3 regions of the Nocardia sp. NPDC003963 genome follow, and region 1 is predicted to be linked to each of the others. Evidence: riboswitches for the same ligand, from Rfam matches in the RefSeq annotation. Region 1 holds a riboswitch; each other region holds the start of a gene.
What was found. A riboswitch is a leader RNA that binds a small molecule or an ion and turns the genes downstream of it on or off. The one in region 1 is predicted to bind S-adenosylmethionine.
Positions count from the first base shown of each region.

Region 2: linked by a shared signal. The riboswitch ahead of ACWEWT_RS26425 (rhodanese-like domain-containing protein) and the one ahead of metX (homoserine O-acetyltransferase MetX) in region 1 are both predicted to bind S-adenosylmethionine.
Region 3: linked by a shared signal. The riboswitch ahead of ACWEWT_RS04195 (aminotransferase class V-fold PLP-dependent enzyme) and the one ahead of metX (homoserine O-acetyltransferase MetX) in region 1 are both predicted to bind S-adenosylmethionine.

Region 1 covers NZ_JBSGIP010000017.1:21,540-31,605, reverse strand. Annotated here, with positions in the region: gene ACWEWT_RS23750 (STM4015 family protein) at 1-366, opposite strand, end outside; gene ACWEWT_RS23745 (STM4015 family protein) at 453-1,421, opposite strand; gene ACWEWT_RS23740 (hypothetical protein) at 1,587-1,913, shown strand; gene ACWEWT_RS23735 (DUF6745 domain-containing protein) at 1,958-3,013, shown strand; gene ACWEWT_RS23730 (DUF3017 domain-containing protein) at 3,122-3,367, shown strand; gene metX (homoserine O-acetyltransferase MetX) at 3,404-4,549, opposite strand; SAM riboswitch class IV at 4,801-4,911, opposite strand; gene ACWEWT_RS23720 (NADP-dependent isocitrate dehydrogenase) at 5,187-6,404, shown strand; gene ACWEWT_RS23715 (acyl-CoA dehydrogenase family protein) at 6,599-7,846, shown strand; gene ACWEWT_RS23710 (PH domain-containing protein) at 8,244-8,756, shown strand; gene ACWEWT_RS23705 (response regulator transcription factor) at 8,816-9,493, shown strand; gene ACWEWT_RS23700 (sensor histidine kinase) at 9,495-10,066, shown strand, end outside.
Region 2 covers NZ_JBSGIP010000022.1:84,119-94,184, forward strand. Annotated here, with positions in the region: gene ACWEWT_RS26380 (TIGR03854 family LLM class F420-dependent oxidoreductase) at 586-1,464, shown strand; gene ACWEWT_RS26385 (DUF4345 family protein) at 1,551-1,916, opposite strand; gene ACWEWT_RS26390 (quinone oxidoreductase family protein) at 2,122-3,072, opposite strand; gene ACWEWT_RS26395 (TetR/AcrR family transcriptional regulator) at 3,166-3,702, shown strand; gene ACWEWT_RS26400 (DUF456 domain-containing protein) at 3,787-4,269, shown strand; gene ACWEWT_RS26405 (hypothetical protein) at 4,282-5,616, opposite strand; gene ACWEWT_RS26410 (amidohydrolase family protein) at 5,622-6,488, opposite strand; gene ACWEWT_RS26415 (FAD-dependent oxidoreductase) at 6,560-7,948, opposite strand; gene ACWEWT_RS26420 (Rv0361 family membrane protein) at 8,177-8,647, shown strand; SAM riboswitch class IV at 8,712-8,824, shown strand; gene ACWEWT_RS26425 (rhodanese-like domain-containing protein) at 8,842-9,258, shown strand; gene ACWEWT_RS26430 (O-succinylhomoserine sulfhydrylase) at 9,255-10,066, shown strand, end outside.
Region 3 covers NZ_JBSGIP010000001.1:893,568-903,633, reverse strand. Annotated here, with positions in the region: gene ACWEWT_RS04200 (GNAT family N-acetyltransferase) at 1-719, opposite strand, end outside; gene ACWEWT_RS04195 (aminotransferase class V-fold PLP-dependent enzyme) at 822-2,135, opposite strand; SAM riboswitch class IV at 2,180-2,293, opposite strand; gene ACWEWT_RS04190 (TauD/TfdA dioxygenase family protein) at 2,456-3,397, opposite strand; gene ACWEWT_RS04185 (LLM class flavin-dependent oxidoreductase) at 3,656-4,708, shown strand; gene ACWEWT_RS04180 (aldo/keto reductase) at 4,719-5,750, opposite strand; gene ACWEWT_RS04175 (hypothetical protein) at 5,868-6,245, opposite strand; gene ACWEWT_RS04170 (SDR family oxidoreductase) at 6,403-7,140, opposite strand; gene ACWEWT_RS04165 (NADPH-dependent oxidoreductase) at 7,378-8,202, opposite strand; gene ACWEWT_RS04160 (carboxymuconolactone decarboxylase family protein) at 8,234-8,923, opposite strand; gene ACWEWT_RS04155 (VOC family protein) at 8,942-9,508, opposite strand; gene ACWEWT_RS04150 (TetR/AcrR family transcriptional regulator) at 9,619-10,066, shown strand, end outside.

The DNA.
Region 1 (10,066 bases):
CTCGTTCTCCTCCTGGGTGATATCGCCGAGGAACAGCGCGCGCAGCGCCGGGAACCGGTCACGGGCGGCGACCAGCCGGTCCAGTACCGCGTCCACCGGTTCGGCGCAGTCCTCCTCGATATCCACCCAGGACCCGACCACGAATGCGCGGATCCGGGTGGTGTCCACGAGTTCGAGGAACCGGTCGAACAGATCGGCCCAGGAGGCGTCCGAATCCCAGCCGATCCGGCCCACCCGCCAGGCCACCGATTCCACCGCGGGGTGATCGAAACCCGTGGCGTCGGCGTGCTCCGGTTCCACGAGGCGTTCGGGGAAGTCGAAGACCGGCAGGCCGGCGAATTCCGTCAGGTGTTCGTCGTTGATCATCGAATATGCCTTTCCGCGGCCGGGTCGCGCCGGTGTCGCGATCGTTCTACCAACACCGGCCGACACGTGCGGACCGGGTGCGCCGCTCACTCACCGCAGGAGACGAAACGCCATACCGATCCGTCGTCCTCGATATCCTCTTCGGCGTCGTCGGACTCCAGATCCAGTTCCACGCCCGCCGGTTCCAGCGAGTTCCGCAGCCGCTCGCGAAGTTCTTCGCTGAGGTAGTTGTAGTGCAGGTCCAGACGTTTCAGATGGGTGAGCGGCTGGCCGCCGAGCAGTGCCGCGGCGCCCTGATCGGTGAGCACACCCATCGACAGATCCAGGGTTTCGAGCCGCGCGACCACCGGTGCCGCGGCCAGGGCGGCGCAGATATCGTCCTGGATCTCGCTGTTGCGCAGGCCGAGATACCGCAGCGCGGGCAGCCGGTCGCCGGACAGTATCGGCGCCAGATCGGCGATCTCACCGTCGCCGCCGTATTCGCTGGTCCCCAGCCATATATCCAAGCTGGACAGGGCGGGAAAATCGCTCGCGGCGATACCCTGCAGCACTTCGCGGGGTGTCCCGCCCGACTGGATCGTGAACGATTCCAGGCAGTGATGGGTCGTCGGCGGGAACACCAGGCGGTCGCTGCCGCGGATACCGAATTCGAGCAGGGTGGGATAGGCACGCAGCAGTTCGGACGCGGGACCGGGGCGGATCCAGGAGATCTCGTTCTGCTCGCAGGTGATATCGCCGTGGAACAGGGCCCGCAACCGCGGCAGCCGGCCCGCCGCCGCGACCACGGCGTCGATCACCGATTCGCCGGCCGTCTGCGGATTCGCGGCATCGGTCAGCCAGTGGCCGATGATCAGCGCGCGAACCCGGGCGCTGTCCACTGTGTCCAGGAACCGGTCGAACACCTCGGCCCAGCTGTGCTTGCTCAGCCAGGAATCCACGCTGATCCGCCAGGCCACCGAATCCGCGGCGGGGAGTCCGGCCGGCGGGTGCTCCGCGTGCGGGAAATCGAAAGCGGGCAGGCCGCCGAGTTCCTCGAGATGCTCTCCGATTGTCATGATGCCCTCCCGGCCCTAGCGATATCGAGAAGGTTCTACCAGCCTCCGGTGACCGGTGCGAAACATCGGTGCCCCGGGCCGCACGGGGCACCCGAACCTGTCGGTACGCGGCGCTATGGTCCCGGCATCACACGGCACGAGAATGCCGTTACGGGAGGAAATCACATGTATCGCCAGGGAGATGTCCTGATCGTTCCGGTCGATCGGGAAGCGGTGGCCGAGGCCGCGGGGACGTGGCAGCCGGCCCGCCGGGATGCCCGGGGACGGATGGTGCTGGCACTGGGTGAGGTCACCGGCCACGCGCATGCCATCGCCGCGCCCGGCACGCTGTACCCCGATCCGCACCGGTCGGACAGCATGGTTCTGCAGCTGCCCGAGGGCGCCCGGCTGGTACACGAGGAACATTCCGTGATCACCCTGCCGAAAGGGTGGTACCGCGTGGTGCGCCAGCGCGAATACGTACCGGGTTCGGTGCGCATCGTCGCCGACTGACCGGCCACCGAAACCGCAGCACGAGAACAGGATCGAGTGACACTGTGACCGAATACGCCGAGTGGCGGGCGCTTTCCGCCGTGACCGGGCCGGGCGACCGGGCAGCCGCCGAACGAGGGGTGCGGCTCGCCTACGAACGGGCCGGTCTGCGCGCACCCGGACGGATCCGCTGGGCCCGTTCGCCGTTGGAGGCCGTGCGCATACTGTCGGAGGCGACGCTGTCGGGGGAGGCCGGTGCCCCGGTCCGGGAACAGGTGCGCAGTGCCCCGTGGGCCGCCGAGCGCGACCGGTTGCACACCGCATCGGGGGCCCGTGAGTTCGCCCGGCACTGGCAGGCCACCGGGGCCGGACTCTGGGAACTGACCGCACCCGTTGTCAATCGGATCCGGGAGGGTGTGGTCGCCGCGGTGGCCCCCGTTGCGGAGGAACCGGCCGACGAACCGGGCCTCGCCCGCCCGGCGGGGCAGGAGGAACTGCGGGCGCGGCTGTTGCTGCTGGACGCGGTGATGGGGCAGCACGACGCGGCTTGGCTGTGCGCCTTCGATACCGGCGCGGGGACCCCGCTGGAGGGGCTGGCCGCGGTGGCGCGGGAGGCCGGCTGGTGGTGGCCGTACGAGAACCTCGTGGTACTCAGCGAACGCCCCACGGCGCTGTACCGGGACGAGGCCGGCCGGTTGGACCGTGGTGACGGTCCGGCGATCGGCTACTCCGACGATTTCGCGCTCTACGCCTGGCGGGGGATGCCGGTCCCCGGCGAATTCATCGCCGAACTCGCGACACTCACCGCCGATCGGATCCGCACCGAGGAGAACGCGGAGCTGCGCCGGGTGATGCTCGAACACTACGGATACGACCGGTACCTGTCGGAATCGGGCGCCGAACCGGTACAGCGCGACGAGACCGGAATCCTCTGGCGGATCCCGCTGACCGGCGACGAGGACGTCGTCATGGTCGAGGTGGTCAATTCGACGCCCGAACCCGACGGCACCAGCCGCACCTATTGGCTCCGGGTGCCGCCGGCCACCCGGACCGCGCGGGAAGGTGTCGCCTGGACCTTCGGTGTCGGCGAGGCGGACTACCGACCGCTCGTGCAGACCTGATCCGCCGGATCTGGAACAATCGCCCTCGTGACCGACGCCGCGACTGGAACCGACGACGATCCCGGCACCGGCAACCGATGGGCCGGTTTTCTCCGCTACCACCTGCCCATGGTCGTGGTGGCGGTGGTGGTGCTCATCGCCGTGGTTTTCGTCGCGCAGGACCGCTGGCGTCGTGGTGCCTTCTTCTTCGGCGGTGCCACGCTCATCGCGGCCGCGTTCCGGCTGTGCCTGCCGACGGTCCGGGTCGGACTGCTGGCAGTGCGCAGCAAACCGTTCGATGTGGGTGCCCTGACTCTGCTGGGCGGTGCCGTGGTCTTCCTCGCCGCGACCATCAATACGCTCGGCGTGGGCTGATCGGCCCGTGGCCGCGGCGCCCGCCCGGACCGGTACTCAGCGTCCGGCGCGGGCCAGGTTCATCGTCTGGACCAGCAGTTTCCCGATGGCCGCGGCCTCGGTGAGGAAGGCATCGTGCCCGTCGCGGGAGGCGATGACCTCGAAATGCCGGCACCCCGGCAGTCCGTCGGCCAGTTCCTGCTGGGTGTGCAGGGGATACAGGCGATCGGAGTCGATACCGCCCACGATGCACGGCACCTCGGTGGTGGCCATGGCGGCCTCGATACCGCCGCGCCCGCGGCCGATATCGTGGCGGTTCATCGCCTCGCTCAACAGCACATAGGTCGCCGGGTCGAACCGCCGGCCCAGCTTCTCGGCCTGGTATTCCAGATAGCTCTGCACCGCGTACCGCCCCCCGTTGCGGGGGTCCTCGCCCTCCTGGGCACTATTGGCGAACCGGCTGTCCAGTTCGATCTCGGTGCGGTAGGTGAGGTGCGCGATCCGCCGGGCGATACCCATCCCGGCCATCGGTGCGCGACCGGTGCCGTGATAATCGCCACCCTGCCAGTCCGGATCACTGGTGATGGCCGCGATCTGGGTGCTCTGGGTGCCGATCTGGTCGGCGGTGGCCCGCGGGCCCACCGCGAGGATCAGCGCGGCGGCCAGTCGTTGCGGGGCCAGCAGCATCCATTCCAGGACGCGCATACCCCCCATCGAGCCACCGACCGCCGCGGCCAGCCGGGGTACACCCAGCAGATCGAACAGTTTCAACTCGGCGGTCACCTGATCCCGGATGGAGATCTCCGGAAATCGCGAACCCCACGGCGAACTGTCCGGCGCCGGCGCGGCCGGGCCGGTGCTGCCCTGACAGCCGCCGAGCACATTGGTCGCCACGACGCACCATTCGTCGGTATCGATCGGTGCTCCGGGACCGACCATCCCGTTCCACCAGCCGGCCTGTGGATGTTCGGCCGTCGGGTCACCCGCGACATGTGAGTCGCCGGTGAGCGCATGTTCGATGAGGACGATGTTGTCCATGGCCGGCGAGAGCTCGCCCCAGCGCTGTACGGCCAGCCGGACCTGAGGTAACTCGGCACCGTTCTCCAGGGCGAGTTCACCGATGTCCACATGGCCGAGGGTGCCGTCGGGCGGGGGTAACTGGGCCACGGGCCGAGCCGTGGTCGATTCGGTGCCCACCTTCACGCGAGGACTTCCGCCGAACCGGCGGCCCGTAGTGATGTCCGGAGCGTATGAATCGCCGCGGTGGACCCGGCGGTGCGGGTGCCGGGGGCACTCGACGCGACCGAAGGGGTCCGGCGGGACGCTCCGGCGGCGGATGCGCCGGGGACGCTGTGATCGGTCATATCGTGCTCCAGAAAATGGGGGATTTCTCGTCGAATCGTGAGATCGCCGCGTTCAACGCGACCAGCACCGGCACAAATCGACAACCTCCTGACGTGCGCTTGCTCCCGGCTCTCGGAAGCCCGGTCATCACCCGGAGCACCCCACCGCAGCAGGAGGGTTGCCGGCCAGCGAGCCGGGGCTTGACGCTGGCGCTCATGACCTGCCGAATATGGTAACCGGGCACCGGTACCGATCGAAATCCGCATACGCGCCCTCCGGGTAATCTTGTGGTGCGATTCACCCATGTGAGATCTCACGACCGGGGCTGGCTGCACCGTGCGACGACCACAAGCAGTACGCTCGTCTTGGTTACACCAGACGTCTCGTGGACAACGCGGGATGTATACGTTGTCTGTTGAACAGCTGGGGTCCGCTCACAAGCGTGTTCGCCTGGCCGTGCAATGAGGGCACCAGTCTTAGGAGGACACGAAGATCCATGTCCAAGATCAAGGTTGAAGGTACCGTCGTAGAACTCGACGGCGACGAGATGACTCGGATCATCTGGCAGTTCATCAAGGACAAGCTGATCCACCCGTACCTCGACGTGAACCTCGAGTATTACGACCTCGGCATCGAGTACCGCGACAAGACCGACGACCAGGTCACCGTGGACGCCGCCAACGCCATCAAACAGCACGGTGTCGGCGTGAAATGCGCGACGATCACCCCCGACGAGGCCCGCGTCGAGGAATTCGGCCTCAAGAAGATGTGGCGCTCGCCCAACGGCACCATCCGCAATATTCTCGGCGGCACCATCTTCCGCGCGCCGATCATCATCTCCAATGTCCCGCGCCTGGTACCCGGCTGGACCAAACCGATCATCATCGGCCGTCACGCCTTCGGTGACCAGTACCGCGCCACCGATTTCAAGGTCTTCCAGTCCGGCACCGTCACCCTCACCTTCACCCCCGAGGACGGCAGCGAGCCCATCGTGCACGAGGTCGTGCAGATGCCGGAAGACGGCGGCGTCGTCATGGGTATGTACAACTTCAAGAAATCCATCGAGGATTTCGCGCGCGCCTCGTTCAACTACGGGCTGCAGCAGAACTACCCGGTCTACATGTCGACCAAGAACACCATCCTCAAGGCCTACGACGGCATGTTCAAGGACACCTTCGAGGAAGTGTTCGAGGCCGAGTTCAAGAGCCAGTTCGAGGCGGCCGGTCTCACCTACGAGCACCGGCTGATCGACGATATGGTCGCCTCCTCCATGAAGTGGGAGGGCGGCTACGTCTGGGCCTGCAAGAACTACGACGGCGATGTGCAGTCCGATACGGTCGCGCAGGGCTTCGGCTCGCTCGGCCTGATGACCTCCGTACTGCTCACCCCGGACGGGCAGACCTGTGAGGCCGAGGCCGCGCACGGCACGGTCACCCGGCACTACCGGCAGCATCAGCAGGGTAAGCCGACGTCGACCAACCCGATCGCGTCGATCTTCGCCTGGACCCGTGGCCTGGAGCACCGGGGCAAACTGGACAACACCCCCGAGGTCATCGGTTTCGCGCAGACTCTCGAGGACGTGGTCATCAAGACCGTCGAGGGTGGGCAGATGACCAAGGATCTCGCCGCGCTGGTCGGCGGGGATCAGGGCTACCTCACCACGGAGGAGTTCCTGGCGGCGCTGGACGCCAACCTGGCCCGCGCGCTGCGGTAGGACACCCGGCCTGTATCGATGCCCCCGCCCGTGATGGGTGGGGGCATCGGCATATCCGGCGGGGTGGGCCGAGATTTCGCGGTTTCGGTGCCGTGGTCGCCGAGAACTGGCAGGCTGTCAACAAGGCGGACGCGACCGATGCGTCCGCCCGGTGGTTTACACCGTAATGCTGCTGGTGATACCGGAGGACGACGATGTTCGAATGGTCCGATACCGACCTGATGGTCCGCGACGCGGTGCGGACGTTCATCGATAAGGAAGTGCGGCCCAATCTGGACGCGCTGGACAGCGGCGAGATGCTGCCCTATCCGATCCTGCGCAAGCTGTACGCGGATTTCGGTATCGGTGCCATGGCCGAGGAGGCCCTCGACAAGCAGCTGGCCGCCCAGCAGGCGGCCGCGGACGGAGCGGAGCAGCCGACCGCGGCGGACAAGGACCGGTCCGGTGGTGGTTTCGATCAGCAGACGATGATGGCCGTGCTGACCAGCGAACTCTCCGGCGCCTGTATGGGTCTGTGCAGTTCGCTCGGAGTGAGTACCGGGCTCGGCGGTGCCACCATCCTGTCCCGGGGCACGCTGGCCCAGCGGAAGCGGTGGGTGCCCGATATTGTCAGCCTCCGCAAGATCGCCTGCTGGGCGATCACCGAACCCGATTCCGGTTCGGACGCGTTCGGTGGGATGAAAACCTCTGTGCGGCGCGACGGCGACGACTACATCCTCAACGGTCAGAAGACCTTCATCACCAACGGGCCCTTCGCCGACACCCTGGTCGTCTACGCGAAACTCGACGAGGGCGACGGCACCCCGTCCCGCGATCGCAAGGTGCTCACCTTTGTGCTCGACGCGGGAATGGAGGGCCTCACCCAGGGCAAACCCTTCAAGAAGATGGGGCTGCACGCTTCGCCCACCGGGGAACTGTTCTTCGACAACGTCCGTCTCGGCCGCGATCGGCTGCTCGGCGAAACCGAGGAACACCGCGGCGGTGACGGCCGCGAGAGCGCCAAATCCAGTTTCGTGGCCGAACGGGTCGGTATCGGGTTCATGGCGCTGGGGGTGATCAACGAATGTCTGCGATTGTGCACCGATTACGCCCGCAACCGGAAACTGTGGGGCCAGGAGATCGGCCGCTTCCAGCTGATCCAGCTCAAGCTGGCGAAGATGGAGGTCGCCCGGATCAATGTGCAGAACATGGTCTTCAACATCATCGAACGCGGGAAAGCCGGTAAACCGCTGAGCCTTTCGGAGGCCTCGGCGGTGAAGCTGTACTCCTCTGAGGTCGCGACCGAGGTGGCGATGGAGGCGGTGCAGCTGTTCGGCGGAAACGGCTACATGTCCGAATACCGGGTGGAGCAGCTGGCCCGCGACGCGAAATCACTGATGATCTACGCGGGCAGCAACGAGATCCAGGTGACCCACGTGGCGAAGGGCCTCCTCGGAAGCTGAGCGCGGACGAAGTCGCCGATCGGTCAGCGAGCCGCCGCCGGCCCTTCGGCGGCCACCGTTGCGGCGCCGAGTTCGGCGAGGCCCACAACGGGGCGAGGCCCGTCCCGCCGTTCAGGCCTCGAAAGCGCATGAGCCGAAGGCTCGAGTCTCGAGGCCTGAACGGCGGGACACCAGGGGGCCTCGAGACTCGCGCTTCGCGCATGCGCTTCGAGGCCTGAACGGCGGGACGGGCCTCAACCCTTTGTGGTGTCTCGTAAGACTCGACTCGGGGGGTTGCGGGGGGCATTGACGGCCCGGTCGGCATGCGGGTTTTTTGTTCAGGTGGCCGGTGGGGGGTTCTGTTTGTGGTGCGGCCTGGATCGGGCATTTCGGGTGGGTTCGGGAGTAGTGTGCGGCCATGGGTTATCCGGAGGATGCGCTGGCGCCCGACGAAGAGTTGATCCTGCACACCCACCCGCATTGGAAGATGCTGTTCTGGCCCATCGCCACCTTGATCGTGGTGACGGCGGTGGCCGGGTTCCTGGGCGGGCTGGTGTGGCGCACTGTCGACGAGTCGTGGCGGTCGATCGCGTTGCTGGCGGTTCTGGTCGTCTGGCTGCTGATCCTGGCGTGGCGCAGTATCGCGCCGATCGTGTCCTGGAAATCGACTCATTTCATCGTGACCGATCGCCGGGTGCTGGTCCGTGAGGGTGTGCTGACCCACACCGGTATCGATATCCCGATGAGCCGTATCTCGAGCGTTCAGTTCCGGCACGGGCTGGTCGATCGCATGTTCGGGACCGGGGAGCTGATCATCGGCTCTTCGTCGGAAGAACCTCTCGAATACAGCGATATCCCGGATGTGGAGCAGGTCCACGCGCTGCTCTACCACCAGGTCTTCGAGGCCGCGCCCCGGTACGGCGGCTTCTGATCCCGGCACCGGTGGGCGTGAGCCGGTGGGTCCCGCCCGGCGGACCGTAATCTTGTCGCATGACCGCCGTATTGCTGGGCGAAGATGACGAGGCCATCGCGGCGCCGCTGTCCCGGGCGCTGGGCCGCGAAGGGTATTCGGTGACCGTGGAGAGCTTCGGTCCCGCGGTGCTGGACCGCGCGCTGGAAGGACACCATGATCTGCTGATCCTCGATCTCGGACTGCCGGGAATGGACGGGCTGGAGGTCTGCCGGCAGGTGCGGGCCCGGGGCGCCGAGATGGCGGTGCTGATGCTCACCGCCCGGACCGACGAGGTGGATTTCGTGGTCGGGCTGGATGCCGGCGCGGACGACTACGTCGGTAAACCGTTCCGGCTGGCCGAACTACTGGCCCGGGTTCGTGCGCTGCTGCGGCGCAGCGGGATCGGCGACGACACGGTGGAGGTCGGCGGGATCCGGCTGGAACCGGCGGCGCGGCGGGTGCTGGTCAACGGAGTGGAAGTCGGGTTGGCGAACAAGGAGTACGAGCTGCTCAAGGTACTGATCGATCGAGCCGGTCAGGTGGTCGCCCGGGAGACGATCCTGCGTGAAGTGTGGGGGGACGCGGAACTGCGCGGGTCCAAGACCCTGGATATGCATATGTCGTGGTTACGTCGCAAGATCGGTGACGAGGGACCGATGGCCGAGCGCCGGATCGTCACCGTGCGCGGTGTCGGTTTCCGGTTGAACACCGACTGACGTGCGCCGCCGGATCCTGCGGTCGATGCTGACCGTGCTGATGCTGACCACGGTCGTGCTCGGTGTGCCGCTCACCTATACCGCGTGGCTGTGGGTGGAGGACATCACCCGCAACGATCTGCGCAGCCGGCTGGAGCTGATCTCCGCGGAGGTCATCGGCCAGGAACACGGGAGCGGGGTGATCAGCGGCGGGCTGGACCTGCACACCGTGCAGCCGCTGGTGCCCGAGGGCGGCCGGCTCACCGTCGTGTATCCGGCGCCGGAGGATACGGCGGTGAAGGTCGAGGTCGGGTCGCAGTCCGTACACGACCCGCTGGTGGAGTCGCTGTCGATGGGTACCGATGTGTCGTTGCGGCTGGAGGTGCCCGCGACGCCGATGGAGGCCCGGCAGCGGCAGGCGGTGGCCGGGGTGGCCCTGGCTGTCGCGATCTCGCTGGCGGCGGCGATCACGGTCGCCATCGTCACCGCGCGCCGGGTCGCCGACCCGATCCGGGATGTGGCCGCGCGGGCGGCCCGGCTCGCGATGGGTGATTTCCGTCCGGATCCGCGCCGCCACGGGATAGCCGAACTGGA
Region 2 (10,066 bases), on a different contig from region 1:
CATCCGGCGATATCGAAATCGCCTGAACGGAAATGCTCGTCGGGTGCAGTGTCTACGAGCACATCCGGCGGCGGGGCGATCTGATCAGAGGAGCACGCCGACAACCGCGGCGAGGTTCGTGACGACGCTACCCACGAGTTCCAGCAGACCACCGAGCAGTCCCATTTCAATCCTCGTTTCTATGGTTTCGTTGTCCGCCCGGACAGACGCCCGGACTCTTACGGTTGCGCTCTCACCCAAGCCCCCGACAGCCGGCAGACGAGACCAAACGAAACGCCCTAGCAGCAGTTATGGCTTGTAGCTATGAGACACCCAACTTGTATTCGACACCGATTACCAATTGGATGGGCCGGATATGTAACGAATTCCGGGCCCCGAGCGATGGCTCCGGCCGCCATTGGGCGCACAACCTCGGCGGTAACCGGACGAGAGAGCCGTCGCCACCGCGGATCCACAACCCGATATCGCCGCGCGGCGGGAATCCTCGGAGCGAACGGGCCGGGCGACTCGTCGCCGAACGCCGGGGCCCGCCGGAGTTCCGTAGGGTCGCAGTACGGGCAGTTCGTCCAGACCAGGAGTGGCGAGATGAAAGTTCGATTCGGCATCGGTACGGGCTCCAACAGCGATCCGGCGAATCTGCCGGATCTCGTGGACCGGCTGGAAGGCGCGGGTATCGATTCCCTGTGGTTCTCCGAACTGATCTACGCACCGGCGGTGGACCCCACCGTCGGAATGGCGTTCGCGCTGTCACGCACCACGCGTTTGAAGGTCGGGACATCCGTGGCCATCCTGCCCGGCCGCCATCCCGTCCTGGTCGCCGAACAACTGGCGTCACTGGCGGCCCTCGCCCCCGAACGAGTGCTGCCGGTATTCGGATTGCAACCCGCCACCCCGCGGGAACGCGAACTGTTCCCGGTGGCCGGTCGGCGCGGCGACGTATTCGACGAATCCCTGCGATTACTGCGCGCCGTGCTCCGTGCCGACGGTGTGGATTTCGAAGGCGACTATTTCACCGTGCGCGGCGCGCGGGTGGGTAGCCGCCCGGCCCGCCCCCTGGACATCTGGCTCGGCGGGCGCGCACCCGCCGCGTTCCGGCGCATCGGCCGGTACGGTGACGGCTGGCTGGGCAGCTTCCTGACCCCGGCCGAAGCGGCCGCCGGGGTCGCGGCGATAAACACCGAGGCCGCGGCGGCCGGGCGGGAGATCGAAGCCGATCACTTCGGAATCACCCTGCTGCTGGCGGAGGACGGTATCCCGGCCGAGCTCTTCGCGAGGATCGCGCTTCAGCGTCCCGGAACCGACCCGGCCGAACTCGTCGCGGGCAGCTGGCCGGAGTTGCACCGGCTGATAGACGGCTACCTCGAAGCCGGACTCAGCAAGTTCGTCGTGGTCCCGGCGAGCGGCAAACCGCTGGACGGCTTCCTGGATCGTTTCGTCACCGAACTCCTGCCCCGCCAGAATTGAGACCGGAACCGGACCGATTCCGCTCCCGGGATCGGCACGCAGTACTCGCCGGGGCCGGCCGGTGCGCCGTATCCGCATCCGCGATCTCAGGCGACCGCGAACAGCGCGGCGGCCGCGATCACCTCCACCCAGAAGTAGAACCAGATGGGATAGAACGGGACCGAGCTGTCGAGTAGCCGCGAGATCGCCCGCCCGGCCGCCATCCCGCCGAGCGCGACAGCTACCGCCAGTACCACGCCGCGTCGTAGTTCGCCGGTCCCCGCGACGGCCCAGCCGAGGGCACCGGCCACCGCCAGCCCGAATCCGCCGTACACCGCGCGCACCTCGGAACGCCCGGCCGCGGTGGTGACCGAGATACCGAAGGGCTGGGTCAGTTTCGCCGGTACGGCCAGCGCGTACAGACCCATTGCCGCGAACAGGACCACCGCCACGATCAGAACCACCGGCCGCATCGCTACCTCCATATTCCTCTACTGGTCGGCTCATCATGGACCCTCCCGCTCCGGCCGGGCTTCCGGAAACGTGCTCCCGGTGATGCGGTGCGGCCGGGTCGCGATCCCGGTGATGCGGGCGATCGGTTCCGGCGACTCCTCGATATATGAGCAGTTCGGAAAGCCCCGGAAACAAGGTGAGTTCGCCGCGTGGGGGCCGGCCGGCTCAGAGGGTGAGGATCGTCTTACCGAGCGCGGTGCGGGCCTCGAAGGCACGGTGCGCCGTCGCGGCCTCGGCCAGCGGGAGGACGGCGCCGATAACAGGAGCGAGTTCGCCGCGCACCGTCAATTCCTCGGCGCGACGGATCAGTTCCGGCCATCGTTGCGGGCGGTAGCCGAGACTGAACGGGATCAGCGTGGCACCGACCGGAAGCAGCTGCTGCGAGCCGATCTCCACCGGTTCCCCACTCGCGGTACCGAAGACGACCATCCGGGCGCCGGGCGCGGTGAGCAGGCCGTAGGCCTCGCGGGCGATCTGCCCGCCGACTGTTTCGAGAACCACCGATACCGGACCCACCTCGTCGGTCCAGCCTGGTCGCGAGTAGTCCACAGTTGTGTCGGCGCCCAGGTCGGCGGCCAGGCGGCGCTTGGCCTCTCCGCTCGCGGCGGCCACCACCCGGGCCCCGGCGCGTCCGGCGAGCTGCACCAGCAGAGTTCCGATACCACCGCCGGCCGCCTCCACCAGAACCGTATCCCCGGGCCCGATTCCGGCGGCTTCGAGGACCCCGACCGCCGTCGCCCCCTGCCCGAGCAGTGCCAGCGCTCGGTGTTCGCCGAGCCGCTCGTCCAGCGGGGCAGCAGCCGCCGCGGGAATCACGACCAGCTCGGCGTAACTGCCGGAGGCGACATTCCCGATCACACGTTCACCGATGCGGCGACCGTCGACGCCGGGACCGACGGCGATCACTGTGCCGGCCACTTCGATACCCGGAATATGCGGTAACGGCGAGCCGAGGGGGTCGGGCAGGACCCCGGCGCGCACCTGCACCTCGAAATAGTTGACTCCGGTGGCCGTGGCCCGGACGAGCAGTTCGCCCTCCCCCGGCACCGGATCCTCGACCTCTTCGACACGCAGCACCTCCGGCGCTCCGTACTCGTGATATCGAACTGCACGCACAGCACTCCACCTCCTCGATACGGACCAGTAGTCCGTTTAGTCGCCTGTATCATACGGACCAACAGTCCGCTTTTGTCAACAGGAGGAGTCCGGATGCGTGCCGACGCCGAACGCAATCGCGCCGCGATCCTGTCCGTCGCCGGACGCCTGATCTGCGACGAGAAACGTGAGGGCGTCTCCATGGACGACATCGCGGCGGCCACCGGAGTCGGCAAGGGCACCCTGTTCCGCAGGTTCAGCGACCGCGAGGGTCTCATCCGAGCCCTGGTCGAAGACCGGACCAGCCGGACCTGGGACACCGTCCGCGCTCTCGCGGCGGATTCCGCACTGCCCGTGAACGATCGGATCCTTGCCGTCGTCGCGGCGGTCTTCGACCTCACCGCCATCGAGTTGGCCCCACTGATGCGGGCGCTGCCCGACGGCTGCCATTCCGATACGTGGGCGCCCTGGCGTGCTCTCCTCACCGACCTGATCGCACAGGCCGCACCCGATACCGACAGCGAGTTCCTGACTCTCGCGATCTTCGCGAGCATGCGCCCCGAGATCACCGATATGGTTGCCGCCCGGCGCCATCGGGACGGAGTCCTGGACCTGACCGCGCGCACCCTCGGCCTGCCCCGCCCGGTATAGGTACTCGCGGCGTTCGGCGGCCCACGCCGCCGGACGCGGATTTCCGCCATCCCACCGGCCGCGGATCCCGGCTACTTTGGTGCTGTGAGCGTATGGGGAGAAATCGTTGTCGGCCTGGTGATCCTGGTCGGCCTGGTCGGTATCGTGGTGCCGATTCTGCCGGGGGTGATCCTGATCTTCGGAGCGATCGCCGTCTGGGCGTTCGTCACCGGCGGTACCACCGCGTGGACGGTACTCGCCGTCGGTACCGTTCTGCTGGTCATCTCGGGGGTCGTGAAATACACCTGGCCGGGCCGGAAATTGAAGGAGGCGGGTGTGCCGAACCGGACGCTGCTCCTGGGCGGTATCGCCGGTATCGTCGGCTTCTTCGTAATCCCCGTGGTCGGCCTGTTCGTGGGTTTCGTTGTCGGCGTCTACCTCTCCGAACTCCAGCGTCTTCCCGACAACCGACAGGCCTGGGTATCGAGCAAACACGCGATAAAAGGAGTGGGACTCTCGATTCTGGTGGAGCTACTGGGCGCGCTGCTCGCGAGTGGAGTTTGGGTGATCGGCGCGATCGCGGCCTGAACCGCGGACACGTCAGGGCCGCTGCGCCAGTTCGTATTCGAGTACCCGCAACTCCTCGGACAGCAGCACTTCGTCGATCGGGTTCTCCGCTCGAGCCATCCGGTCCCGCGTCGCGGACACGCTCTGCCGGATCTCGGCGGACGAGGTGCTCGCATCCATCAGCAGGTTTCCACTCGCCTGTCCGGGACGGTATATCAGCGGCTCACCGTACCGCTGCTGCAAGAATTCCTTCTGAATGGCGTAATGGCTGGCCCCCTGCCCGACGAATACGTCATATCCCTGTCGGCTCCAGCCGTCGATACTATCCATTATCCTGACGTCTCGCTCGTTGTTCCGATAGCGGAGGATCTCGTTCACCGGATTGGACGTATCCATCAGATTCGGATTGAGCATATCGCGGATATTCTTCGTCGGGTCGAAAGGTTCACCCAGGTACTCCTCGTACCACGAAGCCAGATCGTCGAAGGTCAATCGCTGTGGCCCGTCGGCATTGGGCCATGTTCCGGTGGCCCGGAGATCGGCATCGTGCTCGGACGTCCATTTCCGTAGGTGGTCGATGATCTTCTCACCCGACGGGGGCGGTTCCTGGTTGTGCATATGCTTCACGTTGTTCAGGAAATACCACAGATGATGCAGCCGTTCCCGTCCGGGATCGACCGTGGTCAGGAACTCCGCGATTTCGATATCCCCCAGCTCACCACGGATCCCGTGGTGAGCTGCAAGTGCCCGGATATGTAGATGGTCACCGCGCTGCCGGACGGCGTCGTCCAGATCCAGTCCACGCACCGCGTCGTCGGAAAAAGCATTCTGTTCGTTGAGCGCAATCCGCCGACGGCCGTTCGGCTCGTTCACGAAAGCCTCGAAAACCCGCCGGATCAAAGGATATTGAACATGCCCCGGATCCTTCGAGTGGTGCTGGGCGCTGTACCAGATCCGGCCACCACCGCGAGTATCGTACCGGGCGATACTCGCCGTATGCCCGAAAAGCTTCTTCGCCCGCCCCTCGATCACCTCGACCAAGGGTCTCCGAACGTCCAGCACCGACGCCACACCAGCTCGATCACACACATCGATCGTTCGGCCCCCGGCCATTCTCCCGCGGAGCAGATCGGCGGCCATTCTGTCTTCGTCGGAGAATGCGCCGATCGCCGAATTCGAGGGGTGGGCGGCGTGGCCGGAGATATCGCGATGCAGAATCCGGGCGGTCCGATCGATCGCCCCTTCGAGCCGGGCGGAGAGGTGACCGAATGCCGATCGCCAACCGCTGCTCATCGGAACGAGATTAATGCGGCGTACTCGGGCACACCAGTTCAGAGCACGAAAGTTCGCCGGCCACAGCGCAAGCACTGCTGTCAGCTGCGTCCGGGCCGCTTCTGGACGATGGGTAGCGGCCGGGTGGTGCCGTCGTGTACCGGGGGCCGGTCGTCCCGGGGCGGAACGATCAGCGGCAGTGTCGGAGTCGGATCCTCGATGGTTCGATCCACCGCGGGCAATCCGTAGAACGCGCGGGCATTGTCCTCGAGGACCGCGTTCATATCCGTGCCCACCACATCGCAGATCAATTCCACATCCGATTCCCGGAACGGCCGGCCGGCGCGGGAACCGGGTAGATCGCTGCCGAACATCAGCGCCTCCGGATTGACCGCGTGGATCCGGCGCAGCGCCGTAGCGATATTCATATCGACCCGGCCGAAACCGGTCGCCTTCACCCGCGCCCCGCGATCGACCAGATTCAGCAGATACGACAGCCCCTCCGCGGACATGCCGAGGTGGTCGATGGAAACCTTCGGCAGTTTCAGGATCACCGGTTGCAGCGAGGCCAGCATCTGGCCGTCCACATAGATCTCCACATGCCAGCCCGCCAACTCGTGGGCGCGCAGGGCCTGCCGGGTCATGGTCGTGATATCGGCGGCCGCGCGTTTGAGGTTGAACCGGACCGCGCGCACTCCGGCCTCGTGCAGGTCCAGGATCTCCGAATCCGAGGCGTCCAGATCGAGACGGGTCACCCCCACCCAGCCGGGGCCCAGTTCGGCCAGGGCGGCCCGCAGATAGCTCTGGTCGTTGCCCTGGAACGATGCGCTCACCACCGCGCCACCGGAAGGCCGGAACCGAGCCATCCGTCGCCGGTAGTCGGCGATGGTATAGGGCTCCGGTAGATAGCCTTCGTTCTCGATCAGCGGAAAACGCGGATCGATGATGTGCACATGGGCGTCGAACACTGCTACAGCATGCCTGAGATGTCGGGGTATCCGCTCCTCCCGGCGGTGGAACGGGAGGAGCGGACCACGGATTAGACCTTGTGGGGTTCGCTGGCGCGCAGCATATCCTCGCGCTCGACGACCTTGACCCGCTCGCGGCCCTCGGGCTCGCCCAGCGACCGCTCGTGCGCGTCGAGCCGGTACCAGCCGGCCCAGGTGGTGAACGGGATACCCCGGCCCTCCAGGAATTCGAGCACGGCTTCGGGCTCCGGGCTCTCCGCCGCGGCGAAGTTCTTGCTGTCGTCGACGAGGCAGGCGACCGTTTCGTTCGCGTCGCCCTTGGTGTGGCCGATGAGCCCGACCGGACCGCGCTTGATCCAGCCGGTCACATAGGTGCCGGGCAGGTAGCGGGCGGCACCGTCGGCGTTCTCGTCGACCAGGACCCGGCCGGCCTCGTTCGGGATGACGCCGGCCTGGTCGTCGAAGGGCAGTTCGGAGATGTTCTGTGACAGGTAACCGACGGCGCGGTAGATCGCCTGCACATCCCATTCCTTGAAGGTGCCGCTGCCCTTGACATTGCCGGTGCCGTCGAGCTGGGTGCGCTCGGTCCGCAGACCCACGACCTTGCCGTCCTCGCCGAGGATCTCGGAGGGGGATTCGAAGAAGTGCAGGAACAACTTGTGCGGGCGGTCGCCCTGATCGCGAATGGCCCACTGTTCGAGGGTGTTGGCCACCATATCGACCTGTTTGGAGTGGCGGCGCGCGGCCTCGGAGCCCTCGTCGTAGTCGATGTCCTCCGGATCGACGATGACCTCGATCGTCGGGGAATGGTCGAGTTCGCGCAGTTCCAGCGGAGTGAACTTGGCCTGCGCCGGACCGCGGCGGCCGAATACGTGCACCTCGACGGCCTTGTTGCCCTTCAGGCCCTCGTACACGTTCGGCGGGATCTCGGTCGGCAGCAGCTCGTCACCGGTTTTGGCCAGCACCCGCGCCACATCGAGCGCGACATTGCCGACACCGAGGACCGCGACCTTCTCCGCGTCCAGCGGCCAGGTGCGCGGAACGTCAGGGTGGCCGTCGTACCAGGACACGAAATCGGCCGCGCCGTAGGAGCCGTCCAGGTCGATCCCCGGGATCGGCAGTGCCCGGTCGGCGTTGGCACCGGTGGAGAAGATCACCGCGTCGTAGAAACGGCGGAGATCGGACAGGGTGATATCGGTGCCGTAGTCGATATTGCCGAGCAGGCGCACCTGCTCCTTGTCCAGCACCTTGTGCAGCGCGGTGACGATTCCCTTGATCCGTGGATGGTCCGGAGCCACGCCGTAGCGGATCAGTCCGAACGGGGCGGGCATCCGCTCGAACAGATCGATCGAGACGTCTGCATCGGATTTCATCAACGCGTCAGCGGCATAGATACCGGCCGGCCCGGCCCCGACGATCGCGATCCGAAGCGGGCGGTTCGCTTCCTTCTGCTCGGTCATCTGTTACGCGCACCCTTATCGGTCGAAAGAATCACTGGCGTTGTTGTTAGCTTAGGCTAACTTGACGCGCGGCTCGTATGCACCTACATCGCGCCGTCCGCGGGCGGCTGTTCACCGTTCGTCTTCCCACGTCTGTGCGGGTAGCGCTGTACTGCGGCACCCACCTCACCCGCGATTCTATCGGGGTGTGGGCACAGACCGATCCGGGGACCAGGGATGATCGTCGGTATGACCGACAACGGAGGAGCCGAGGAGCAGCCGGCCACCGAATCCGGCGACGAGGAACGACCGCGCTCGATCACCCCGTTCATCGTGGCCGCGGCGGTCGCGGCACTGGTCCTGGCCGGCGTGCTGATCGCCGGCCTGGTGTCGCCCGCTGAGAAAAATGTCACAGATTCCGACCGGATCAACGGAGCGGTCCGCGAATTCGCCGAGGCGAACAGCCGCTACGGGGTGGCCCCGCCCCGCGAAGCGGTCTGTCCCGGTTTCGTACCCGCGCGCTCACCGCTGGCCGGACAACTGAAGCCCGGCGAGACCGGGAAGGACATCGAGATCACGAGATTCGGCCCCGTCCAGGTCAACGGCGATACGGCGACCGTCGAAGTGACCAGCCGGGTCGAGGGCGACGAGAAGACCGCGACCTGGTGGCTGTTCCACACCGACGACGACTGGCTGGTGTGCAACCAGCCGGTCGAATGATTCCACCGGGCACGTCAACCGGGGTTTGACACGGCCGGGCCGGGCCGGGCAATCTCATTCCTTAGGTCATGAGTACCAGTGCCAAGCCCCGGCTCGCTGGTCGGCAACCCTCCTCCGCGGTGGGGTGCTCCGGGTGACGACCTGGCGCGCATCGATCGGATGCGGCAAGTGCGGATTCGCAGGAGGTGCCACGTATGAGTTACGCAGGGGATATCGGCCCGCAGCAGGCATGGGAGCTGCTGACCGAACATCCGGACGCAGTCCTGGTGGATGTGCGGACCGAAGCCGAGTGGAAGTTCGTCGGGGTACCCGACACCAGCCCGATCGCCAAACCCACCCTGCTCGTCGAGTGGGTCGACGGCACCGGAGCCCGCAATACCGAATTCGTCGACCAGCTGCGTAGCGCGCTGGCCGACCGCCCCGCCGACGCACCCGTGCTCTTCCTCTGTCGCTCCGGTCAGCGCTCGGCCCACGCGGCCGACGCCGCCACAGCGGCCGGTATCGCTCCCGCCTACAACATCAGTGAGGGATTCGAGGGACCGCTCGACGCACTCGGACACCGCGGCGGCGCCGGCTGGCGAGCCGACGGACTCCCCTGGCGGCAGTCGTGATCAGCGGCGGCTCGTTCGAACGTCCGCTACCCGAAGGAGTCGGACCGGCGACACTGGGCGTCCGCGGCGGCCTGACCCGATCGGGATTCGACGAAACCTCCGAGGCCCTCTACCTGAACTCCGGGTTCGTCTACGCCAGCGCCGAAGCCGCCGAAGCCGCCTTCACCGGCGACAACCCGCACTATGTGTACTCCCGCTACGGCAACCCCACCGTGACCACCTTCCAGGAACGGATGCGGCTGCTCGACAACGCCGAAGCCTGTTTCGCGACCGCCAGCGGTATGGCCGCGGTCTTCGTCGCACTCGGCGCGCTACTGAAGGCAGGCGATCGGCTGGTAGCCGCCCGCAGCCTGTTCGGGTCCTGTTTCGTGGTGTGCAACGAGATCCTGCCCCGCTGGGGCGTGGAGACGGTTTTCGTCGACGGTGAAGACCTCGACCAGTGGGAAGCCGCCCTCGCCGAACCGACCACCGCGGTGTTCTTCGAAACCCCGGCCAACCCGATGCAGACCCTGGTCGACGTACGCAAGGTCTGCGAACTGGCCCACGCCGCGGGCGCCCAGGTCGTACTGGACAATGTCTTCGCCACCCCCCTGCTGCAGCGTGGATTCGAACTCGGCGCCGACGTAGTGGTCTATTCGGGCACCAAACACATCGACGGCCAGGGCCGGGTACTCGGCGGCGCCATCCTCGGCACCGCGGACTACATCGAAGGCCCGGTGAAAACGCTCATGCGCCATACCGGCCCCGCACTGAGCCCGTTCAACGCTTGGACATTGCTCAAAGGCCTGGAAACGATGCCGCTGCGGGT
Region 3 (10,066 bases), on a different contig from region 1:
GTCGCCACCAGATCCTCCACCACCACGGTCCGCCGCGGACCACGGGTCCATTCGGTGGACTCGGCGGCGCGGTAGCGGACGAACCCGTCCTCCGCACCGGGTTCTCCGTGTACGGCGATATGACCGTGCCCCCGCATCAGCTCCTGTAACCGCCACCAGTACGGGGGACGATCGATGGCCCCGGTCCACGCCACGTCCGCGGTGGCGTAGATCTTGGCGGGCACCTCCCAGGCGTCGGCGGGCGCGAGTAGTCGAACCGGCCCGGCCGCGGGGACGGTATCGCGGAGGCGGGCCCGGTGCACATCGATCTCGCAGCGGGCCGAGGACCCGGCGACTCCGTACCCGAACCGTTCGTAGATCCCGCCCTGGGTGGCTCGCAGCGAGGCCACGACCTCCCCGCGCGCGGCGATCTCGCCGAGTTGCCGGCGCAGCAGCGCGCTCGCGATCCCCTGCCGGGCATGCGTGGACAGGACCCCGACATGGGTGACCGCGGCGTGCGGGAGGCGGTCACCGCCCGGCGCCACCAGCCAGCTGGTGTACGAGTTCGCCGTTCCCACCAGGGCACCCTCGACGCGCGCACCGAGCGTGCGACCCGGTTCGTGCAGCGAATCCCCGGCCTCCGCCGACAGCGGCGGGACACCGACCATCGCGGTACGGAACACCTGCTGCGCGGTACGGAGATCCGCCGGATCGGTCAATATATCGATATCTATGGGCATATCGGGTCACTCCGGTGGGTCGGGCTCGATGCGGACACGCGCCGGGCACAGCCGGCCCGCCCGCTGTTGCTCATGGGAAACCTTGTCATATCGGGCGCGGCGCTAGATCACGCACGGTGCCGAGCCCGGCGCCGCCCCCGCGGCCAGGCCCGGCCGCGTCTCCGGTACCGGATCCCACCGTCCCGCCGAGCAGGAGTAGTCCCACCGGGGACCGCGGGCGACCAGCGATCGCACGGCGTCGAGGAGGCGATCGATATCGGCGGCCGTGGTACCGAGGCCGATACTGGCACGCAGCGCGGCGTCGATACCGAATCGGGCCAGCAGCGGATGTGCGCAGAAGCGGCCGTCACGTACGCCGATCGCGTGTTCCGCCGACAGATACGCGGCGACCCGTCCCGCTTCGAAACCGGCGACGGTGAAGGCCACTATTCCCACGCGATCCGGGCTGTCGGCCCAGATCCGCAGGCATCGGACACCGGCGATCCCGGCGAGTCCGTCGCGTAACCGGTCGGTGAGCACACGCTCGTGCGCATCGGCGGAGTCGCCGAGTCCGGCCAGCACGTCACAGGCCGCGGCCAGCGCCGCGGCACCCAGTACGTTCGGTGAACCTGCCTCGTGCCGATGCGGGGCCGCCGCCCATGCCGCGGTTTCGGCGGTGACCTCGGTGACCGCGCCGCCGCCGGCCAGATACGGCGGGGCGGCGTCGAGCCAGTCGCGGCGTCCGGCGAGCACTCCGGCACCGAAGGGCGCGTACAGCTTGTGGCCGGAGAAGACCACATAGTCGATATCCGTGGCGCCCAGATCGATTCGCCGGTGCGGCGCCAGCTGTGCCGCGTCCACCACGATCCGCGTGCCGTGGCGGTGCGCGAGCGCCGTGAGCTCCGCCAGCGGCAGCACCTCCCCGGTGACATTGGACGCACCGGTCACCGCGAGCAGGGCGGCGGGCCGCGCGCGCAGTTCCGCGGCGACCCGGTCGATCGTCCCGGCCAGAGTGTCCGCCGCGGACACCACCCGGCGGCCGCGCCGGGTCCAGGGCAGGAGATTCGCGTGGTGCTCGATATCCAGCACCACGGTATCGCCCGGCACACAACCGGCCAGCAGGTTCAGCGCGTCGGTGGTGTTGCGGGTGAACACGACCTCCTGATCGGCGGCGCAGCGCAGGAAATCACGCACGGTTTCGCGGGCCGCCTCGTAGCACTGGGTGGAGATCCGCGAGGCGTAGCCCGCGCCACGGTGCACACTCGCGTAGTACGGCAGCAGCCCGGCGACCCGATCGGCCACCTGTGCGAGAGCCGGAGCGCTGGCCGCGTAGTCGAAATTCGCGTAGCCGCGAGTACCGCCCTGTACCAGCGGAACCCGCAGCTCGTCGCCGGATACCCGGGCGAGGGCGCAGGAGGGGTCGAGTACAGCGGTCATCACGTGATCCCTTCGTGGAGGGACTCCGGATCTCGGGTGAACGGAGTCCGCGCTTGCCGCGCTCGGTCGAGCAGCGGCCAGGTCGTCACCCGGGGCACCCCACCGCGGAGGAGGGTTGCCGGCCAGCAAGCCGGGGCTTCACGCTGGCACTCATGACCTGGTGCGAGGTTGTCAGAGGACCTCCGGGTTGTCAACTCGACCCGACGACGGCTCGATTTCGGCGCGGCCCGCTCGTCGCCGCGCGCACCCACCGGTCCGCCGGACCGGGTCGTCCGCACCGCCGGTTGCGACCCGGCCGAACCCGTCCCCCGGGTGCCCGCTCAGGAACCGTAGAACGGATCGCCCTCGACCGATTCCGACAGGCGGCCGTCCACGCCCTGCGGTACATCGCCTTCGATCGTCACCCGGTAGAGCACCCGATCGTGTCCGAGGTGCCCGGCATCCGGGATCGCGAGGTGCGCGGTCGCGCGGTTGTCCCAGAACGCGATACTGCCCGGCTGCCAGCGGAAGCGGACGGTGTACTCGGTACGCGTCGCCGCTTCCCACAGGGCGTCGAAAAGATGCGAGCTCAGCCGTGGTCCGAGCTGACGGATGTTCTTGGCCCGGCGGGTGAAGCCGGGGCTCACGAACAGTGCCCGCTCCCCCGTTTCCGGGTGCACCCGGACGACCGGATGGAAGGTGCGCAGCGGGTTGCTGGCGATCGCCTCGGCCCGGCTGCTGCGCCGTGCGGCGCGATTGTCGAAGGTGTGTTCGGCGTCGAGGGTGTCCAGGAAGTCACGCAACTCCGCGGGCAGGTTCGCATAGGCGGCCACCAGATTGGTCCACGCGGTATCCCCACCGTAGGGCGGCAGGATATCGGCCCGCAGGATCGAGAAGGCCGGCGGATTCACCAGCGCGGTGACATCGGTGTGCCAGCTGCTGTCGTAGGACGTGCGTTTACGCCCGTATTGCACGTCGTAGCGCCGGCTGTCGATCGGCAGGATTTCGGGGAACCCCTCCGGCGGATTGTCCTCGTAGGGGTGGGCCGGAGTCACCTTCCCGAATCGGCGCGCGAAGGCGATCTGTTCCGCGTGCCCGATCGTCTGGTCGCGGAAGAACACCACCTTCCATTCGAGCAGTGCCTGCCTGATCTCGGTGATCACCTCGTCGGAGAGATCCCGGGAGAGATCGACTCCGGCGATCTCGGCGCCGGTGTAACCCGATTGCGGCAGCACCGTGATCGCCGGTGCCGCGGAAATGGGTTCTGTCGCTGAGATTGTCATCGGAAACACCGCCTGATTCGTCCGGACGAGATATCGGGGAAAGGCTATGTCCGGCCCGGTCGATTACCCGACCGTTGGGATCGGCAAGATTTTCTGCACATTCGGTCGAGTTCGGCTCGAGATCCGCTCGCCGACCGAGAATTTCGAATCACGGTGATCCGGTTCGTAGCCCGGACCGGGAATACGGCGCATCGTTCTCTCCGTACGACCACCCCTGCCGGTCGGCCGATCACCAGCAAGCGAACAGGAGCCGCCCCGATGGCCGAATACCTCTGGTACATCCCGAATCAGGTGGCCGCCGGGCATCGCGGTGATGCTGTCACCGCCGATCACAACAGTCTGGAAACACTGACTGTCCAGGCTCGGGCACTCGAAGAGTACGGCTGGCAGGGCGCGTTGATCGGTACCGGCTGGGGACGGCCGGATACGTTCACGGTCGCCACTGCGCTGGCGGCCCGGACCACCACCTTCGAACCGCTGGTGGCGATCCGCCCCGGCTACTGGCAACCCGCCCATTTCGCCTCCGCCGCGGCGAGTCTGGACCATCTGACCGGAGGCCGCCTGCGGATCAATATCGTCTCCGGCAAGGACGATCTCGCGGCCTACGGGGCGGCCGAGGAGGATCAGGCCGACCGCTACGCCCGCACCCGGGAATTCATCCGGCTGGTCCGCCGGTTGTGGACCGAGGAGAACGTCACCTACCGGGGTGAGCACTACCGGGTGGACGGATCCACCGTTACGCCGCGGATCGAGGTACGCGGGGGCCGTCCGCACCCGAAGCTCTACTTCGGTGGCGCGTCGGCGGCCGCCGAGCGGGTCGCCGCGACCGAAGCCGATGTCCAGCTGTTCTGGGGTGAACCGCTGGCCGGGGTCCGCGAGCGCATCGAACGGCTGCGCGCGCTGAGCGCGGACCTCGGACGTTCGCTGCCGCCACTGGAATTCGGCCTGCGGATCACCACGTTCGTCCGTGATACCACCGAGCAGGCGTGGGCCGATGCCGAGGCGAAGGTCGCCGAGATGGCGACGAAGCACGATCCGGGGGCGCGCCGCCGGGAGGCGGTCGGCCAGCAGCGGCTACTCGATCTCGCCGCCCGCGGTGAGGTCCTCGACGACAACCTCTACACCACCCCGGGCACCGTCGGCGGTGGGGGCGCGGGAACCACCTGGTTGGTCGGTTCCGCCGAGGAGGTGGCGAAATCGCTGCGCCGCTATCAGGATCTCGGCGTCACCCATTTCGTCCTGTCCGATACCCCCTACCTACCGGAGATCCGCAGGCAGGGGGCGTCGCTGCTGCCGCTGCTGCGCGACTGAGCGCACCGGTTCAGAGATTCAGCCCGGTCCCGTGGATGCCGTGCTCGTCGATGAGGGCGAGCTCGTCGTCGGTGAGCTCCGGGAACTGCAGGGCGGCGATATTGTGATCGAGCTGTGCGGTACTGCTGGCACCGATCAGCGCCGAGGTGACCTCGGGCCGGCGCAGTACCCACTGCAGGGCGAGCTGCGCCAGCGATTGACCGCGCGCGGCCGCGATCTTGTCGAGTTCCGCCGTCCGCCGGCGATAGGTCTCGTCGATCACATCCGGCGACAGGAATGTGCTGTCGGCCGCGCGGGCGCCCTCGGGAATACCGGTCAGGTATTTATCGGTCAGTAATCCCTGCGCCAACGGCGAATAGACAATGGTGCCGAATCCGTCCTGCCGGGCGGTGTCCAGCAGGCCGTTCTGTTCGGGCCGCCGATCGTAGACGGAGTACCGGGTCTGGTGGATGAGCAGCGGTACACCCGCCGCGCGCAATAATTCGGCGGCCTCGTGGGCGCGGTCGGGCAGGTAGTTCGAGATACCGATGTACAGCGCCTTGCCCTGCTGCACCGCGGCGGCCAGCGCGTTCACCGTCTCCTCCAGCGGCGTCCCGGGATCGGGGCTGTGATGGTAGAAGATATCGACGTGATCGGTGCCGAGATCACGCAGGCTGTGTTCGAGCGAGGTCAGCAGCGATTTACGGGATCCGCCCCGCAGATAGGGGCTCGGCCCGATCGGGTTCCCGGCCTTGGTCGCCAGAATCAGCTCGTCCCGGTAGGGCGCGAGATCCCGGGCGAGTACCCGCCCGAAGTTCCGCTGCGCGGCCCGATGCGGCGGGCCGTAGCGGTCGGCATTGTCGAAATGGGTGATTCCCAGATCGAATGCGTGCAGGATGATCTCGCGCTGTGTCTCGAACGGGTAGTCGGTGCCGAACTTCTGCCACAGCCCGAAGGAGAAGGCGGGCAGCTCGAGTCCGGATTCGCCACTGCGCCGATACGGGAGCTCCTCGTAACGATCCGCGGCGGCGCTGTAGGTCAGGTCGAAGGGGCCATAGCTCATCCGGACAGTTGACCATCGACGTATCGGCGAAAGCGACGGGTCTGCTCACCCTGATCGAAATCTCCCATCCGAACGTACCGGCGCGCCGGTCGTGGCCGACCTGTTCGCCCGGCGCGCTCAGTTCCCGGTCCGCGCCGCCAGACCGTCGAGCACCTCGAACCGCTCGGCGGGTACCGCGATATCCATCCACACCGGAGCCTCCGCGCCCGCACCACGGGTGAACCCGAAGGTGAAGAACGAACAGCACTGCGATTCCCGCGCGGCGAGTTCGCGCGCGGCCGCCTCGGCGTTCGCGCTCAGCTCCACCCGCAGCCGGGTCGGCGACAACCGCACGATACTGCGCGCCGCATCCCGGAAGAGGGCGTCGAATTCGGCGACCCGCAGCGGCTGTTCCCGGGTCGGCAGGGTGCACACCTGCACCGGTACCCATGCCGAACCGTGGTCGCCGTCCGCCGCAGTGGCGCCGATCGCGCCGAGCCGGTTGTGCTCGCCCATTTCGTATCCTCCAGCGATTCGTGCACCGGATCCGCCGACATGATGTTCCGGTACCGGTGGCAACCACCACCGAACCGTCGTCATTCCGGCCACCGCCGAGAAGGGGCGCGCCGCGCACCGCGCGGCCACGAAACATCCGGTACCGGCGACAGCGCGGTCAGGCCAGCCCGCCGTTGACGTAGAGCACCTGCCCGTCGATCCAGCGGGCCGGGCCCGCGAGGAAGGCCACCGTCTCGGCGATATCGGCGGGTTCGCCGAGTCGTTCCAGCGGCGACATCCGGGCGAGCCCTTCGATGGCGGCATCGTCCTTACCGTCGAGGAACAGTGGCGTCGCGGTGGGACCGGGGGCCACCACGTTGACCGTCACATCGCGGCCGCGCAACTCCCGGGCCAGGATCAGGGTCATCGCCTCCACCGCGCCTTTGGTGGCCGCGTAGGCGGCATAGCCCGGCTGCTGGAGCCGGATCACCGAGGACGAGAAATTGATCAGCGCGCCACCGGGGTTCAGGATGCGCGCGGCCAGCCGCGAGACGACGAAGGTCCCGCGGACATTGGTGCGGTGCATCCGGTCGAACGCGTCGAGATCGAATTCGGCGACCGGCCCGAGCAGCATGATGCCCGCGGTGTTGACCACCACGTCGATCCCGCCGAAGCGTTCGGTGATCTCGGTGAACAGCTGTTCCATCCGCGCGGGATCGGCCACGTCCCCGCCCAGTGCCGTCGCGGTCCCACCGTGGCCGGTGATGGCGGAGACGACTTCTTCGGCCCGTCCGGCGTTACCGGCGTAGTGCACGACAACGGTCGCTCCGTCCGCGGCGAGGCGTTCGGCCACCGCCCGTCCGATACCACCGGAGCCACCGGTGACCAGGGCTATACGATCGGACGACGCGGGCACGGGCACCTCCGGGGACGTCACTCGAGTGCGGCACCGGCCGGCGGAACCACACGAATTCCGCGTCGATCCTCGCATCGGTGCTCGTGATCGAGCGACGACACGCGGGCGCGGCGCCGGCGAACAGATCGCGCACCGCCGGCGGTCTCCCGGCGCGGATACATCCGGCGCGAATACGGCCGCCGGGTCCGCGTGCTCCCCGCCGGACCACCCGCACTCGGCGACGTCGCTGTCCCGGTGTCAGTACAGTGGAAAACCCTGGGCCGCCAGAGATTCACGCAGCCGGTCCCGGCCCTTCAGCGCTTGTGCCGACGCCAGCCGCGCCAGCACCCGGGCGGTCCACGAATGCGACAGGTCCTGTTCGGCGTAGAACTGCGCGATCCGCTGCTCGTAATCGTCGATCCGGCCGGATTGTGCGGGCCGGTAGATTTCCTCGTGCAGCACGGCGGCCTGCGGCAGGCGCGGTTTGACCCGGGCGCCCTCCACCGGATCCGGTGTACCCACCACCAGCCCGACCACCGCGAACACACCCGAGGGCAATGCCAGCTCGGCCGCAACCTGTTCGGGGTTGTTGCGGATCGCGCCGATATAGACGGTGCCCAGACCCAGCGATTCCGCCGCGACCACCGCGTTCTGCGCGGCCAGCGCGGCATCGAGGAACGCGACATAGCTGGATTCCAGATAGTCGGCTCCGTCCAGCGGCGCACCCCGCCCGGCGGCCAGGCCGCGCAACCGGGCGAGGTCGGCGGTCCACACCAGCAGCAGCGGAGCCTGCCGGATCTGTTCCTGATCGCCGGCCAGGGCGGCCAGCCGCGCCTTGCGCTCCGGATCCCGCACCGCCACCACACTCCACACCTGCAGATTGGAGGAGGTGGGGGCGGACTGGGCTGCCGAGATCAGCAGTTCCAGGACACCGTCGGGCAGCGGATCGGGCAGATAACGCCGTACCGAACGGTGCTCGTGCAGCACCTGTAGCACCTGATTCCATTCGGCCGGGGGCGTCGGTGCGGGATCACGGTAGCGCTGGGCCACCACCTGGTCCGGGGACGGGGCGATCTGGGTCATGGAGCCATCGTCGCCGCCCCGGCGTCCGCGGTCAGCGGTTGGCCGCACCTCGAGCCGAACCGCGGCCCACCGCGTCCACCGCTCGAGCGCCGGAAAGATCCTCCGACAGGTCTCGCGCCTCGACACCTTCGGGCAGCTGCACCTCTTCGATCGACTCGGGCCGGTCATCGTATTCGAGCCGCAGCGCCCGGCAGATTGTCGCGTGCATGTCGTACAGCGTGGTGATGTAGGTGAGCTCGAGGATCTCTTTATCGCTCAGCTCGCCCCGCAGTACCTCGAACACCTCGTCCGCGACTCGGCCGCCGTCGTAGACCAGCGCGTCGGTATAGGCCAGCACCGCCCGCTCGAGCGGCGAGAAACTATCACTGACCTGCCAGTGCGGCACGGCCGCGATCTTCTCCTCGGGCACGCCGAGCGAGCGCATCTGCTTACAGTGCTGCGAGAACACGAACTGGCTGCCCCGGGCGAAACCGGCCCGGCTCTGGCCGAGTTCGCGCAACGTCGGATCCAGGGTCGCGTTGCGGTACACCGCGAAGCCGCGGACCGCGTGCCGGAAAACATCGGGGGACTGGGCGAACACGGTCCACCAGTCGCCGGGCGTGGCATGGACGGTACCGTGATCTACCGCCGGATCCTTGTCCGGCCCGAACAGCCGGTCGTAGTAGAACAGGATCCGTTCGTCGGTGACTTCGGCACGCGGGATCTCACGCAATCTGGGCACGGTGGTGCTCCTTTCGGCTCAGTGCGACGCGGGGACGCGGCGGTCGGCGGCGGTCTTCGGTTCGTGCGAGATATCCGCCTCGGTGAAGGTGCGTGTCCAGCAGGCGAATTCGAGCAGCACCCCGTCGGGGTCCTGGAAGTAGAAGGAACGTACGAAGGTCCCCGGATGCACCTCTCGCGACACCCCGGCGCGGCTGTCGTCGTGATTGAGCACGCGACTGACCTCGATACCTTCGGTGCGCAACCGCTCGTAGTATTCGTCGAATTTCTCCGGCGGGACGGCGAAGGCGACATGGTTCATCGAACCCACCGCGCTGACGAGTTCGCCCGCGTCGGGCAGCCCCTTGGGTGCGGCCACGCCGGGCGCCGCGTCCGGTGCGTCGGCGAGCCAGAAGAAGGCGAGCGTATTACCGTTCCCGCAGTCGAAGAAGAAGTGCTGCCCCAGGTCTCCGGGCAGTTCGATGGTCTTGATCAACGGCATACCGAGTACGCCTGTATAGAAATCGATGGTCCGGCGCATATCGGAGCACACCAGCGCGAGATGATTGATCCCGCGTAGTTCGTACCTCGGGTCGGTGTCGTTCATCGCAATCCTTCCTGTGGGCGACAATGTCGCGTACGCGGCCACGGCGGCGGCCAGCGGGAGGAGCGGAACATGACTTGACAGTCATGTCAGCTTCAGGAATAGTCTGTCCCGTGGCGAAGTCATCTGTCAACAGCTCACCCGCCTCGGTCGACACACTGACCCCCCGGGGACGCAAGACGCGTGACGCACTCCTGGACGCGGCACGTACCGTCTTCGAAACGGTCGGCTTTCTCGATGCGCGGGTGGAGCAGATCGCACAGGAGGCCGGGGTCTCCTATGGCACCTTCTATCGGTACTTCGAGTCGAAGGACGATGTCTTCGGGGAGCTGAGCAATCGACTGTTCGAGGATATGCACCGCCGGGAACCCGCGGCAGCCGGCCTGTCCCCCGCCGAACGATTGATCGCCTCGAACCGGTCGTACTACCAGGCCTACCGGCGCAACGCGCCGATGATGGCCATCATCGAACAGGTCGCGACCTTCAACGACGACTTCCGCCTGCTGCGACACGAACACCGCCGCCAGCTCATCGATCGCACCGCCCGCGCGATCACCCGCT